Regions from separate parts of the Cupriavidus sp. HE11 genome, predicted to be linked through region 2. Evidence: predicted binding sites of a transcription regulator. Region 2 holds the regulator's gene; the other holds the start of a gene.

Region 1 (7,836 bases), 230 kb from region 2:
GCTGGTGCTGTCCTTGAGTGCCATCAGCTGCGGCGCGAAGGTCAGCACGTCGTTGGGCGAATGCTCGCCGTCCAGCAGCAGCCAGTCGAAGCCGGCCAGGCCGACAATCTCGCTGGTCACCGGCTGGCCCAGCGAACTCCACAGGCCGATCAGGCGCTTGCGCGCAAGCACGTCGGCCCGGAACTTGTTGGGCAGCGGGTTGATCTGGGGCAGGTGAGGGGTGGTGGACATCGTAAGTCTCCTGGATCAGTCGGCCGCCAGCGCGGAAAGCGGGCCCGGCGATTTGCCGCGGGCCTGCAGCACGCGTGCGGCGGCGTCGTCAAGCTGGGCCAGCGTGCTGCTATCCACGGGAATGTATTCGGCGCGGGCACGGCGCCAGGCGCGTTCGGGGTCGCCGGGCAGCCGGATGGCGTCATTGCCCGGCTGCAGGCGCGACGCCTTCATCCATTCGACAAAAGACTCCACCTCGTGGCCAAACGTTGTGCTGCTGCCCAGCCGCGCCGGATCGAAGATGATCGCCAGCATGTTGTTCCACACCGCATGCTCGTGCGTGAGCGTTTCGGGGCGGATGGTATGGCCGCCGGTCACGGCCGCGCCCAGCAGTTCGCACATCACGGCCAGCACGTAGCCCTTGTGTTCGCCGAACGTGCGCAGCGCGCCCTGCGGCGTGCCCGGGTGCGGGAACATCACGGCGGGGTCGTCGGTGGGGTGGCCCTGCGGGTCCATCAGGCAGCCTGGCGGCACCGGCACACCCTTGTTATTGGCAACGCGCACCTTGCCCAGCGCGATGGCGCTGGTGGCAAAGTCCAGCACCAGCGGCGGTTGTCCCGCCACCGGCACGCCAATCGTGAACGGATTGGTGCCAAAGCGCGGATCGTAGCCACCATGCGGTGCGACGATCGGCTTGGATAGCACATTCACGAAGTGAATCGAGATCATGCCGGCCGCCGTGGCCTGCTCGGCCCAGTGGCCCACGCGGCCCAGATGGTGCGAACGGCGCAGGCCCAGCACGCACACGCCGTGTTCCCTGGCGCGTTCGATGCCCAGGCCCATCGCCTGTTCGGTCACGGCCTGGCCCATGCCACGGTTGCCGTCCAGGCTCAGGATGCCGCCCGATTCGTGCACCACGCTGACCTGCTGGTTCAGCTGGAGCTGGTCGGCCTGCCACGACATCACGTACTTGGGAATCATGCCCACGCCATGCGAGTCGTGGCCGGACAGGTTGGCGCCCACCAGGTGATCGGCGGTCAGTGTGGCCTCGCGGGCGTCGGAGCCCGCCGCCAGCCAAAGGTCTGTCACCCATTGGTGCAGGCCGGCAGTCGGGATACGGTGATCACTCATGCTTACTCCAGGTGAATATTGGCGACCTTGATCAGGTTTGCCCATTTGGCAACTTCGCTCTTCTGGAAATTGCCCAGTTCGGTCGGGCCGGCGCCCGAGGGCTCCACGCCCATCGACGCCAGTTTGGCGCGCACGTCGGGCTGGCGGATGATCTTGCCGATTTCGGTCGACAGCTTGTCGACAATGGGCTTGGGCGTGCCGGCCGGCGCGAAGATGGCCTGCCACGACACGATCTCGTAGCCGTTCAGGCCAGACTCCGCCATGGTCGGGACGTCGGGCAGCTCGGCTGCGCGCTTGGCGCCGGTGGTAGCCAGCGCGCGGAACTTGCCGGACTGGATCATCGGCATGGCGGCCACGCTGTTCTCGAATACCAGGTCCACCTGGTTGCCCAGCAGCGCCTGCACGGCCTGGCTGCTGCCCTTGTATGGCACGTGGGTCATGCGCAGGCCGGCCATGTTGGCGAACAGTTCGGCGGCCAGGTGCTGCGACGTGCCGTTGCCTGACGAGCCGAAGTTGACCGTGCCCGGCTTGGCCTTGGCAGCGGCAATCACGTCCTGGACGCTCTTCCACGGGCTGCTGGCGTTCACCACCAGCACGTTCGGCAGCGTGCCGATCAGCGCGATGGGCTGGAAGTTCTTGATCGGGTCATACGGCATCTTCGGATACAGGCTCACGTTGATGGCGTGCGAACTGATCGTGCCGCCCAGCAGCGTGTAGCCATCGGCCGGGGCCTTGGCGACGTAGTCGGAGCCGATATTGCCGCCGGCGCCGGCGCGGTTTTCCACCACCACGGACTGGCCCAGCACCTGCGACAGCCGCTGGCCGATCAGGCGGCCCAGCAGGTCGGTGGTGCCCCCGGCAGCAAACGGCACCACATAGGTGATGGGCTTGGTCGGGTAGTGATCGGCGCCCTGGGCGCCGGCCTGCGAGGCGACGGCCATGCATCCGGTACAAAGCACGGCCAGCATCGGCCGCATCAGGCGATGGGGAAAATTCATATCATGTCTCCTGTAGCGCGAACGTTCGTGTGCGACAGTCCCTTGGCGGGCTGCCGTTCTGCCTGACGGTTTCCGGATGGAAACCCAAGCCAGGCGGGGCGTCTTGTGCTGCGCCTCGTCCGCAAATCTACACGGACCCACGCCGTGCCGACTTGCAGAATTCGCATAACAGAAATGCACGATAGGCCGCGCAGCCGCGCACGTCAAACGGAACAATTGCAGACATTGCGATAAACAAGCCGATAACGCGCCCAACGCCCAACATGACCTCCAACGCTTCCCAGACGGCCCGCACCGGCGGCCGCGTCCTTGTCGACCAACTGCGCATCCATGGCACCGAACGCATTTTCTGCGTGCCAGGCGAGAGCTTCCTTGACGTTCTGGACGCGCTGCATGACCAGCCGGCCATCGACCTGGTGGTGTGCAAGCACGAAGGCGCAGCCGCCAACATGGCCGAGGCCGACGGCAAGCTGACGGGCCGTCCCGGCATCTGCTTCGTGACGCGCGGCCCCGGCGCCACGCATGGCAGCATCGGCGTGCATATCGCCCAGCAGGACTCCACGCCGATGATCCTGTTCGTTGGCCAGATCGCCCGCGAGCACAAGGGCCGCGAGGCGTTCCAGGAAGTCGACTACGCGGCGGTATTCGGGTCGATGTGCAAGTGGGCGGCCGAGATCGACGATCCGGCGCGTATCCCGGAAATGGTGGCGCGTGCCTTCCAGGTGGCGACGTCGGGCCGTCCGGGCCCGGTGGTGCTGGCGCTGCCCGAGGATGTGCTCGATGGCCTGGTGGAAGTGGCCGACGCCGCGCCGTACCGTGCCGTGGCCGCCGCCCCGCGCCCCGAGGACGCCCAGGCGCTGGCGGCCGCGCTGGCCGCCGCCCAGCGCCCGCTGGTGATTGCCGGTGGCGCCAACTGGACCGACCGGGCCGTGCGCGACTTCGCCGCATTCGTCAAGGCCTGGGATCTGCCCGTGGCCTGCGCTTTCCGCCGCCAGGACGTGATCGACAACCGCGACCCGCACTATGTAGGCCACCTGAGCCTGGGCGTCAGTCCCAAGCTGGCCGAACGCGTGAAGACGGCCGACCTGATCGTTGCCTTCGGCACGCGACTTGGCGATATCGCCACCGACAGCTACTCGCTGCTGGAAGTGCCGCAACCGAAGCAGAAGCTTGTGCATATTCATGCCGACAGCTTCGAGCTGGGCCGTGTCTACCAGGCCGCGCTGCCGATCCATGCAGGTGTGGAGCCCGGCGCCGCAATGCTCGCAACGCTGGCTGCGCCCGCCACGGTGGCCTGGAAGGACTGGACCGCGGGCGCGCGCGCCGACCACGAGGCCTTTGTCACGCCCCCGAAGCCGCATGCGGAACTGACCGGCGTGGACATGGCCGCCGCCATGGCGCACCTGAACCAGGTGCTGCCCGAGGACGCCATGCTGTCGAACGGCGCCGGCAACTACACGGTATGGCTGCACCGCTTCTATGCCTACAGGAAGCCCCGTACCGAACTGGCGCCAACCTGCGGCGCAATGGGCTACGGCCTGCCGGCTGCCATCGCCGCCAAGCTGCGTTTTCCGGAGAAGACCGTGGTGTGCTTTGCCGGTGACGGCTGCTACCTGATGTATCCGCAGGAAATCGCCACGGCCGCCGCTCATGGCGCGAACCTGATCGTGATCCTGGTGAACAACCGCATGTACGGCACGATCCGGATGCACCAGGAACGCCGCTATCCGGGCCGCCAGAGCGGCACGACCATCGTCAATCCCGATTTCGTGGAGATGGCGAAGGCCTGCGGCGCCTGGGCCGAGCGCGTGGAACGGACCGAGGATTTCGCCGCGGCCTTCGAGCGGGCGCAGCAGGCTGGCAAGCCTGCCGTGCTGGAGTTGATGACCGACCCGCTGCAGATCACGCCCGCGATGCGTGTCAGCGAACTGCCGAGGTAAGGCAGGCAGGTAAGGGCGGCAAAAGTAAGTGACGTGAAAGACGTTTAGTCCAAATTATGGAAATTCAATAATTCGGACTAAACGTCGGCCGGTTCCGAAAGGGCACGGAAGATACCTAGAAAAGAGAACCCTGCGGCCGGGCTTCATGCCCGGTGGTTTCCCGTTGGGAATATTGCGCAAGTTGCGGATGTTGCCCGCCTTGGGCAACCGGTTTTGCCAGGATCTGGCGGATCTGCGCCAGATAGCGCTCGCCCACCGCGCGATGGGTCTTGCGGGCCTCGTCGGCAAAGCTGCGCCGCGACGGCGGCCGAATGTTCAGCAGCCGGCAAATCGTTGACAGATAAGGCTTTTTTCCATCCGCAGCGGTGCGGCGCGCGGCCGACACCAAGGCTGCATCACCAATGCGTCCGCGCAGCCAGACCAGTACCTGGCGGTCATATTCGTTCTGCACACGGATCAGGTGTTCCATTTCAGGGCTCCGAAGGTTCCGACACTGTTCAATCCATCCCGATACATCTCTTGGTACTGTCTATCCATACAGTACACTGTAAATATATACAGTAGTTCGGAAATTTCAAGCCCGCAGTCGGTCGCCGCGCGAGACGCCGGTGGGGCGCCAATGCCACAATGACGGCCCCACCGCCGGACTCCCACGCCATGGCCGCGCCCGTCCCAGATTCCACCCAGACTTTCGACCAGCTTCGGCCGCGTCTTCAGGCCATTGCATACCGCATGCTCGGTGCCGTGGCAGAGGCCGAGGATGTGGTGCAGGACGCCTGGCTGCGCTGGCACGGCACCGATCGCACCGTGATCGACAGCCCGGAGGCCTGGCTGGTGTCCGTCACCACACGGCTGGCCATCGACCATCTGCGCGCGGCCAAGCTCCAGCGCGAGCACTACGCCGGTATCTGGCTGCCCGAGCCGCTGCTGGGCGAGAGTGCCGATACGCCCGAAGCCATTCACGAACGTGCCGACGATGTGTCGGTGGCGTTCCTGTTCCTGCTGGAACGCCTGACGCCCGAAGCGCGCGCGGCGTTTCTGCTGCGCGAAGTCTTCGACGCCGACTATGCCGAGGTGGCGGCGGTCATCGGCAAGAGCGAGACGGCCTGCCGTCAGCTGGTAAGCCGTGCCAAGGTTCAGTTGCGCGACGCCCGGCCACGCCAGCCCGTGCGCAAGGACATGCACCTGAACCTGGTGCGCCGGTTTGCCCAGGCGCTGGAGCAGGGCAGTTTCGATGCAATACGCGGCCTGCTGGCCGACGAGGCCACGCTGATTGGCGATGGCGGCGGCAAGGTGTCCAGCTTTCCGAAGCCGCTGGTCGGCGGCGGCAAGATCGCGCAGGTCTTTTTCGCGGCCCAGCGGCGCGGCCTGGCGGTGCACGTGCGGATGGTGGTGCTTAACGGCCAGTGGGCGCTGCTGCGCTTCGTGGACGGGCAGCTCGAATCGGCCCAGAGCATCGAGACCGATGGCGAGCGCATCGTCGGCATCCACGCACAACGCAACCCCGACAAGCTCAAGCGCATCCTGGCCGCTATCGCGCATCCCTGATTTTCCGTATCCGATGTCCTTTTCGATTGCCTTCTTGATTGCCTGTCCCTGACCATGCGCCTGCCCAGCCTGATCGCGCTCCAGATGCTTGAGTGCGCTGCCCGACTAGGCAGCTTCACGCGCGCCGCGGCGGAACTGAACGTCACCGAAAGCGCAATTTCCCGGCAGATCCAGACACTGGAGGAACGGCTAGGCGTGCGCTTCTTCGAACGGGTGCGCCAGCGCGTGGTGCTGACGCCCGACGGCGACCGCTATGTGCGTGAAATCCGCGCCGAACTGAAGGCCATCGAGCGCGCCACCAAGGACCTGGCCTCGCGCGCGGGCGGCATGGAGGTGCTTGAACTGGCCGTGGTGCCCACCTTCGCCACGCAATGGCTGATTCCGCGCCTGGCGGCGTTCCGCGCCGAGCATCCGCGCATCGTCGTCAATATTCACGCGCGGCCCGAGCCGTTCCACTTTGCCGATTCGCTGTTCGATGCGGCCATCTACTTTGGCGACGACGCGTGGGACGGGCATCCGTCCGCCAAGCTGCTGGAAGAGGGCCCGTCGATCCCGGTGTGCAGCCCGCAATTGCTGCAGGGCGCGCCCCTGCGCAAGCGTGAAGACCTGCTGAAACTGCCGCTGCTGCACCTGGCGAGCCGGCCCGACGCCTGGCCGGACTGGTTCGGGGGCGATGACGAGACGATCCGGCGCCAGGCCCGTCTGGGGCCGCGTTACGACCTGTTCACAATGGTCACGGGCGCCGCCATCTGCGGACTCGGCATCGCCGTTCTGCCAGAAATGATGGTGCGCACGGAAATCGAAAGCGGCCGGCTCGCGGCGCTGCCGTTTGCCGAAGCGCGGGGCTCTGGCCAAAGCGGCGCCTATTTCCTGACCTACCGGCAGGCCAAACCCGGCGATGGCAGCGATCGCGACAAGGCAGCACTGTTTGCCGACTGGCTGCTGCGGCAATGCGAAAGGACGTGATGCGAAGGGACAAAGGCTGATGCAGCCTGGCTGGGCATCAAGTTGATGCGAAAACCGCATCAAGTCGGCCGGAAAAATCGCTTGTCGGGCCGCACCTGGCCCACCACACTTGGCGGCTCTTTTCAGTCACTTGAGTCGTCCCCGGAACAACATGTCTGCCGCCTTCACGTCCCCCAGCCAGATCCGCGCCCAGTTCTCGCGCGCCATGTCCGATATGTACCGTGCCGAGGTGCCGCAGTACGGCACGCTGATGTCGCTGGTATCGGACGTCAACGCCGAGGTGCTGGCGAGCGTCGGCGCCGCTGCCGCTGGCGCGGCCGGCCAGGAATCGCGCATCGAGGTAGAGCGCCACGGCGCCATCCGCGTGGGCACGCCGGCCGAACTGGCTACGATCCGTCGCCTGTTCGGCGTGATGGGCATGTTCCCGGTGGGCTACTACGACCTGTCGGTGGCTGGCGTGCCGGTCCACTCCACGGCCTTCCGGCCCAGGGACACTGCCGGCCTGGCCGAGAACCCGTTCCGCGTGTTCACGTCGCTGCTGCGCCTTGACTTGATCCAGGACGCCGCGCTGCGCGACGCCGCCGCATCGGTGCTGGCTACCCGGTCGATCTTCACGCCGGGCTGCCTGGCAATGATCGAGCGTGCCGAGCAGCAGGGCGGGCTGGCTGCCGAAGACGCCGCCCGCTTCGTGGCCGAGGCGCTGGAGACGTTCCGCTGGCACGGCAAGTCCACGGTCGATGCCGACCTGTACTGGAAGCTGCGCAAGACGCATCCGCTGATCGCCGACATCGTGTGCTTTCCCGGGCCGCATATCAACCACCTGACGCCGCGCACGCTGGACATCGACATCGTCCAGCAGCAGATGCCCTCGCGTGGCATCCAGCCCAAGGCCGTGGTGGAGGGCCCGCCCACGCGCCGTTGCCCGATCCTGCTGCGCCAGACCAGCTTCCTGGCCCTGAGCGAACCGGTCACCTTCCGCGATGGCGGCGAGGCCGGTACCCATACGGCCCGCTTCGGCGAGATCGAGCAGCGCGGCGTGGCGC
Region 2 (7,836 bases):
CAGGTACGCCAGCCCACCCACTTCCTCGGCCTTGCCGGCCACCTGGAGCATTTCGTAGACCGTGATCACGTCGGCCGGCTTGGTGGCCGAGATCAGCCGGGCAATGCTCTGAAAGATCACCCGGTGGTCGAACCGGTAGAAATCGGCCTCAGACAGGAAATCGGCAATGCGGTCCCAGGCGGCGTTATCCAGCAGCAACCCGCCAAGCACCGATTGTTCGGCCTCGATCGAGTGCGGAGGAACCTTGAGGTTGTCTAGTTGGGGATCTGCGGCGGGCGCGTTCATGGGGGGCAATTATAGCGGGGTGGGCCTGCACGGGACGGCGCCCAAAGAAAAAAGGCAGGAGCATGGCTCCTGCCTTTTCGTGCATCCGACGCACCGGTCCGGACCGGCGCATCACAGACGCGTACAGCTTAGACGTGTTCGCCCAGCACCGAAACGGTGATGTCGACCAGCACGTCGGTGTGCAGCGACACGCCAACGGTGTAGTCGCCCACCAGCTTCAGCGGGCCGTTCGGCAGACGCACTTGCGACTTCTCGACCTTGAAGCCTTGGCCTTCCAGGGCCACGGCGATGTCGGCGTTGGTCACCGAACCGAACAGACGGCCGTCCACACCCGACTTCTGGGTGATCTGGACGGTCAGGCCGTTCAGCTTCTCGCCTTCGGCTTGCGAAGCAGCCAGCTTCTCGGCGGCGGCCTTTTCCAGCTCGGCGCGCTTCACTTCGAATTCGGCGATGGCGGTTTGCGTAGCACGGCGAGCGCGCTTGGTCGGGATCAGGAAGTTACGTGCGTAACCGTCCTTCACGCGAACGATATCGCCCAGGTTGCCCAGGTTGATGACTTTTTCCAGCAGAATGACTTGCATCGTGTATTTCTCCTTGCGGTCCTGGGACTATCAGTTCTTGTGCAGGTCGGTGTACGGCATCAGCGCCAGGAAGCGGGCGCGCTTGATGGCCGTATCCAGCTGACGCTGATAGTGAGCCTTGGTACCGGTCAGACGAGCCGGCGTGATCTTGCCGTTGTCGCCGATGAAGTCCTTCAGGGTGTCCAGATCCTTGTAGTCGATCTGTTCGACGCCAGCCACGGTGAAGCGGCAGAAGCGCTTGCGCTTGAACAGCGGGTTCTGTTGCTGGAAGCGCTTCTTGTTCTTGTTGTCACGTTTGACGAATGCCATGATTCAATCCTTTTCGAATGCTTTACATCGAGTGATGTGAAAGACCAGTGTCTTGCTGTTGCGGTGCTTGCGGGCCAGAAAGCCTTCGCAGTCGAGCAGCGTGCCGAGCGGCATGCGCTCGAGCCGCTGGCCAATCGGGCCGATGCCCATGGCCACCACTGCGAATTCCACCTGCCGGGGCGTTTCCGCCTCCATCACCTCGCCGACATGCTGCAGGATGCAGTTGACGACAGGGATGCCGGCCGGCGTATAGCGAAGCGTATCTCGCTCGGCGAGCGTGGCGGTCAGCCGGAGCTGGTTCACCGCGACACAGCAGTCCGCACTCAGGCGGCCTGGCCTTCCGTGGTCGTTTGCGCGGCCTTGCGGGCTTCTTCGCGCTGCACTTCCTTCATCATCGGCGACGGAGCGGTCTCAGCCTTCTTGGTCTGGACGATCAGGTGACGCAGCACGGCGTCATTGAACTTGAACGCGTGCTCGAGTTCAGCCAGCGTGTCCTTGCCGCATTCGATGTTCAGGCAAACGTAATGAGCCTTGGCCAGCTTCTGGATCATGTAGGCCATCTGACGGCGGCCCCAGTCTTCCACGCGGTGGATCTGGCCATTTTGCGACGTGACGAGCTGCTTGTAGCGCTCGATCATCGCCGGCACTTGTTCGCTCTGGTCCGGATGGACGATAAATACGATTTCGTAATGACGCATTGACGCTCCTTTTGGGATGAGCCACCCGGGCGTCACGTCCGGTGCGGCAAGGTTGAATAGCCCGCGAGTATAGCCCGGAACCCTGCAAATCCGCAAGGCTCGGGCGCAGGGCGGGTTCAGCAGGCCATGAACACCGACTGCAGGCGCCCGGCATCGAAGCCCAGCAATGGATCGGCCGCCAGCGCAAGCAGCAGCAGCACGCGCGCCTTGTACGGGTTGAGGTCGCCCGCCGACACGAACAAACCGGCCCGCGGCGACGGATGCGCCGGTATCGACACATGCCCCGCTCCGGTACGCGAACTGCGCACCACAGCAACGCCGGCACCGGCCGCATCGGCCAGCGCCGCCGCCAGGGTTTCGTGAATCGAACCGTTCCCCGTGGCGGCCACCACCAGCCCCTTCACACCTGCCGCCACCATCGCATCGATGGCCACCCTGCCCGGCTGGGCATGGCTGACCACGATCTCCGCCAGCGGCCAGGTCGTCGGCACCGGCAAAATCGCCATGTCGCGCCGCGCCGGCATGCGCGTGAATCGAATATAGGCGTCCTGCACGTAACCGAGCGGCCCCGTATTCGGCGAGACAAACGCGTCGACAGCCGACGTGTGCGCCTTGGTCACGTCACGAGCCGCATGGATCTGCTGGTTCAGGACCACGAGCACCCCGCCACCCCTTGCATCCGGACTGGCCGCGACGCGCACGGCATCGAGCAGGTTCAGCGGGCCATCGGCCGACAGCGAGGTCGCCGGCCGCATCGCCGCCGTGATGACCACCGGCACCGGACACGTCTGCGTCAGGTGCAGGAACATCGCCGTTTCCTCAAGCGTATCGGTGCCATGCGTGATCACAATACCGGCCACATCCGGCTGAGCCGACCAGTACGCCACGCGCCCCGCCAGTTGCTGCCAGAGACCGAACGCCATGTCCTTGCTGTCGATCTGCGCCACCTGCTCGGTCGCCACGTGCGCCACATCGGCCAGCGCGGGAACCGCCTGCACCAGCTGCGACACCGGCACGGTGGCGGCCTGGTACTGGGCACTACTGGCGGGATCGCCGGACGTCCCGGCAATGGTGCCGCCAGTGGCAAGAACAACAACGCGGGGCGGCAATGACGAGGAAGCTGGCATGAATGAAGGCTGGCTTATGGACTGGCTTTAGGGGCGCACTACCCTGGATCCGACCAACGATTGTAACTGCCGCGCCGCGCCGGCTACCCCATGACAAACCCGCGAAGCCACCGGGCCGGGTTCGGTCCATGTAGAGCCCGCTGCGCAAATTGTGCTTGCACTTCACACGATACTGTATAAAATCACAGCATACTGTTTAAACATACAGTGCTTCGGCACGAGAGACCGGCGAACCATGGCGACCCTGACACCCCGGCAGCAGCAGATTTTCGATCTGATCCGCGACACGATCCGCAACACGGGCTTTCCGCCCACACGCGCCGAGATCGCCGCCGAGTTCGGTTTTTCCTCGCCCAATTCGGCCGAGGAACACCTGCGGGCGCTGGCGCGCAAGGGAGTGATCGAACTGACGCCCGGCGCATCGCGCGGCATCCGACTCAAGGTGGCACGCAGCGATTCGGAGCGTTCCGACCAGTTCACGCTGCCGATGGCTGGCGTGCTGCAACTGACACTACCGCTGGTCGGTCGCGTCGCTGCAGGCAGCCCGATCCTTGCCGCGGAGCATATCGATCGCCAATACCAAGTGGACGCCTCCGTGTTCGACGAGCGCCCTGACTACCTGCTGCGAGTACGCGGTCTGAGCATGCGCGACGCCGGCATCCTGGACGGCGACCTGCTGGCCGTCAAGAAGGCCAGCGAGGCCGCCAACGGCAAGATCGTCGTGGCCCGCCTTGGCGAAGATGTCACCGTCAAGCGCCTGAAGAAACGCGGCGACACGATCGAACTGATCGCCGAAAACCCCGATTTCCAGAATATTGTGCTCCATTCGGGCCGCGATGAATTCTCCCTGGAAGGTATCGCTGTCGGCCTGATCCGATCATCAGGCTTCTAGCGTGACCGGAGGCGCCTGACAGCGTCTCCGACTCCCGAGACTTAGGCAGCACGGCCGTCTGCCCTGGTCACCCGCTTTGCTTTGCCCACGCCGCCCCGTCCTTGCTGGACGACGGGCGCGGACCACTGCTGTCGCAAATAACGAGGTGTTGCCATGCTGCAATCGAATCCCACCGCTTCCCGCCGCCCGGTCAAGCCGGTCCCGTTCCGGCAAATCAAGGGCGTCCGCGTCTACCAGGGCGCGCAACGCCGCACGATGGTCGGCAACATGGCCGCCATCTGCCGCATGCTGGAACTCGCCGAACCGAGCACGAAGCTGCTCGACTGACGTCTTTTCGCCCGCGCCGTGCCACGCGGGCAAACGGCCCGCCTCTTCAGAGGTCAGACGCCCCGCTTTGTAAGAAGTGGAGTTGCGAGCCCACAACGTGTAATTAAGGCTTCATTTAAAACTGACAGAAGCCTGATTAAACTCACTGACGCGCACTGCATCACTGGCGTATTCGCGTCATGCGCATGACCGGACCTTGTCGACCCCGCCAAGGGCCGGTTTTTTTTGGCCGATCGCTTAGGGGGTCTGCCCGAAGAAGGCCCACCCGATCCTCAGTCTGCCAAGGGCGCGCCGAACCAGTCGGCATCGAGATCAGCCTCGAAGGCCACCGTCCAACCCGAGCCGTCGGGCACCTTGTATTTCTGAAAGTGCCCACCCACGACCCGCTCGACGGCAACGGTCTGACGGCCGCCGTCAACACCATCCACGACAAATTCAAAGTCGTCCGGCACAAACCCGTGCTTTGCACACGCGGCCGCAACCGCGTCCTGCTCTTGCTGAGGAAGATCGAAGAAGCGCTGGACCATGATCGCCTCCACTGGCATCTGGTTCTGGTATCCAGTACAGCATAGGAAATCAACAGGCGCCGGAAGCCCAACGATATACGCGCCGCGAAGCCTTGCCCAGAGCCGGTTTCCGGGCGATTCGCGGGAATACTCGAAGCCCTAAAACACCGAAAATTCCCGTGTTTTTCTCAGGGTATTCCCACGGAATTGAGGGGGCTTCGTCGCCTCCCCGGGCGCCGCGGACTCGAACCCCAGCGATCTGGCTCAACCATGCGGTTTTCTGAGAAATACTGGCAAAAAAGCTGGCAAATCGACCGGCGCCCCCCCCCGCGTAGTATCCAGCCAGCCTCAGTAAGCGCGGTTGGTCCGGCGCGCATTGTTTAGGACACGCTTCAGATGGGCTGCGATCGGGCGTTCCGCAAAGATGTGCACCGCATAGGACGCAGCGATCATCAACACGACAAGAGCCCAGAACATAATCGGGCTTTGAATGGGGGCGGCATTGAGCAGCATGTACCCGATGAACTGATGCAGAAGGTAAAGCGGGTAGCTGATGGCGCCGAGGGTAGTAGTCCGCCATGCCTTGAAAGGCCCGGTGCGCTTTGTGGCAATCAGCAGCATCGTAATGAAGAACAGGGCAACGATCAGGCCGACCACCGTCCCACTGATGGGCGTTTTATAGTACGCAGCAATGCCTGATGCCCTGCTAATGGCATGCACTGTCGCCAAACCCCACGCACTGACTATCAGTGCACCGCGGGAAATGGATAGACCTCTCGACCACGTGAGGAACAATGCTCCACCGCCGATGAAGTATGGCGCGTAGTCAGCGAGCAGCCATGGCTTGAACGCATCCAGCCCAAACACATCGACGAAGGCAGTTGCGCAGGCCCATCCCCACAGCAGCACTTCCTCTCTCTTTGTCGCGCCGAGTGCCATCGCGATTGCCACCAGCGCGTAAAACTTGATCTCGATCGCAAGCGACCAGTACGCCCCATCGATGGGCGCCACGCCTGGCCCCGAACCGAGCGACAGCATATTTGCGATGTACTGCCCAAACGTGACGGGATAGCGCGCTCCGCCGATTACTAGCGCAGTGATAAATGTGATGGTGCAGCACACCCAGAACGCTGGGAATAGCCTGGTCACACGCGAAACAACGAAGTGCCTCAGCGACCCGCTGGCCGCCGTCATGAGGATGACGAAGCCGCTGATCATAAAAAACAGATCGACGCCTAGATAGCCATACTTCGCTGCGGGGATTAACGCGGGGTAACTGAACGTAGAAAGGTCGTCGGCCGCACTGCCCCGGAACGCATAATGAAAAGCGACCACCAGCAACGCGGCGAAGAATCGCAAAAAATCGATTTCATTTACTCGTGGTGCAGACGCTTTCATTCCGTTTTTGCCGCTGGTGCCTTGATCAGGGCGCTATGTTACCCGAAGCGGCCTGATATACCTCGACCGCTCCAAACAGATGAGGATGCGCTGCTCCGGGCCGGCGGTAAGGGCCACGCGACGCCCTGGGAAGCGCCGAAGAATTAGCCTGCCTTTGTCTGCGATATACTGTATATATATACAGTATATCGCAGACACGCCCCGCCTTTCTCCGAAGCCTCGCCCGTCAGTTCCACCCGGCGGCCAGCCGGTCAACCCTGTCAGGCCGGACTACGACCGTTACTACGCTCTGGACGAAGCCGGCCGGTCCGCTGCTTCGACTACGCCGAACATTCCATGTGACAGTCCGGCGAGGGCAAGGCGTGGCAGATCAAAGACATGCTGCCAGCTTACGCGGTCGACGTCTGGACCTACTTCTTGGGCTGGGCCAGCCTGAAAGACGACAAGCCGCCCACAACCACGGCGACACCATGTTGCCGAAAGCTGCAAAGTTCACCAGCAACAGGATCAGCGCCCCGCCCGTCCGGTTAGGCACCTTCTGCGTGAGTACTGCCCAGATCGAACCGGCAAAGATGATGGCGTTCGCCATCAGGTTGATCGCCTGCATCTCAGCTCCCGATGAAGCGGCGACGGACCGCGTTCATCCACTCGGGGATCTGCCGCATCCCGTTGTTGACGATCGCCAACCCGAACACCGCTGAAGCGGCCACTGCAAGCATGTGGGTATGCTGCCTGGCATCAGGCCGAAGCGTTCCACTGCCGCGCCGCCAACCAGGCAACCGACGCCCATACTCCCCAGAAAGGAGACGCCGCGCTGCCACCAGTTCCCCGGAATGAACTTCGATGCGATTGCCGCGCCCAGCGCCGCCTCACCGCCGACCTTCGCTACCACGATTGATTCTTCATTCATTGATGCCCCGGTCACCGCTGCCGCGGCATTATTGAATTCCCATCGCGCTCGTCGCACGCGCCCACCGGTCCTGTCGGTCGGCGAGTCCGTTCGTGCCCCCATTGATGCGCCGGGTCAGCGTTACAAAGTCGCCGGAATCGGCCAGCGCGTTCAAGTTGCGGCTGTACCAGAACCACGCCGTCATCGGCTCGTCTGCTATATTCGCGCCTCGTATCCATAGGCATCTAAAAGCGCACTTTAAGACGCATGAAACTCTACGAACCAATAGCGCAACCAGCATCCGGCTCAGCGCTTGCGCCAGCCGAATCCGCCTATCGCCGAGAGATAGACGGCCTACGCGCTGTTGCGGTACTGGTCGTCGTCATATTTCATGCTTTCCCGCAGCTGACGCCACGCGGTTTCGTAGGAGTCGACATATTCTTCGTCATTTCTGGATTCCTGATTTCCGGCATCCTGATCGAAGACCTTGAGAAGAACAGGTTTAGCCTACTGACTTTCTACAGCCGCCACGTAAGGCGGATTTTCCCTGCCCTCCTTGGCGTTCTGGTCTCGTGTTATGCGCTCGGCATGGTTTGCGCTTCTGTCTGGCGAGTACAAGAGTCTCGGACTGGGCATCGCTGGTGGAGGCGCTGAATCTCATAACGCCCCGCCCCCGCACAAGGAGCGCACATAGCTCCAGCCGTAGAGAATCAGCTCCAGCCTTAGAGAATCGAAGATACAAATGAAAACAGCAAGATCTGTCGCGGCCTTGGCGTTTGCACTGCTCATCTCATGCCTTGCATCAAGCCCCGCCTTTAGCTCGG

What was found. The regulator LexA, encoded in region 2, represses DNA repair genes until DNA is damaged. The targets are predictions, from matches to a motif close to ACTGTATNNNNATACAGT.
Region 1: the regulator LexA is predicted to act here: its motif matches at 4,824-4,841, upstream of ACOABP_RS00340 (CppA family protein).

What each region holds. Positions count from the first base shown of each region.
Region 1 is NZ_CP184464.1:62,783-70,618, reverse strand. It holds gene garL (2-dehydro-3-deoxyglucarate aldolase) at 1-231, opposite strand, end outside; gene ACOABP_RS00355 (malate/lactate/ureidoglycolate dehydrogenase) at 247-1,341, opposite strand; gene ACOABP_RS00350 (Bug family tripartite tricarboxylate transporter substrate binding protein) at 1,344-2,339, opposite strand; gene ACOABP_RS00345 (thiamine pyrophosphate-binding protein) at 2,603-4,279, shown strand; gene ACOABP_RS00340 (CppA family protein) at 4,395-4,748, opposite strand; gene ACOABP_RS00335 (RNA polymerase sigma-70 factor) at 4,937-5,827, shown strand; gene ACOABP_RS00330 (LysR substrate-binding domain-containing protein) at 5,882-6,793, shown strand; gene hglS (2-oxoadipate dioxygenase/decarboxylase HglS) at 6,945-7,836, shown strand, end outside.
Region 2 is NZ_CP184464.1:294,756-302,591, forward strand. It holds gene ACOABP_RS01345 (replicative DNA helicase) at 1-285, opposite strand, end outside; gene rplI (50S ribosomal protein L9) at 414-866, opposite strand; gene rpsR (30S ribosomal protein S18) at 897-1,175, opposite strand; gene priB (primosomal replication protein N) at 1,179-1,478, opposite strand; gene rpsF (30S ribosomal protein S6) at 1,499-1,873, opposite strand; gene ACOABP_RS01370 (asparaginase) at 1,990-3,000, opposite strand; gene lexA (transcriptional repressor LexA) at 3,236-3,892, shown strand; gene ACOABP_RS01380 (hypothetical protein) at 4,046-4,219, shown strand; gene ACOABP_RS01385 (hypothetical protein) at 4,492-4,746, opposite strand; gene ACOABP_RS01390 (acyltransferase family protein) at 5,074-6,123, opposite strand; gene ACOABP_RS01395 (hypothetical protein) at 6,494-6,730, opposite strand; gene ACOABP_RS01400 (acyltransferase family protein) at 7,280-7,666, shown strand; gene ACOABP_RS01405 (family 78 glycoside hydrolase catalytic domain) at 7,755-7,836, shown strand, end outside.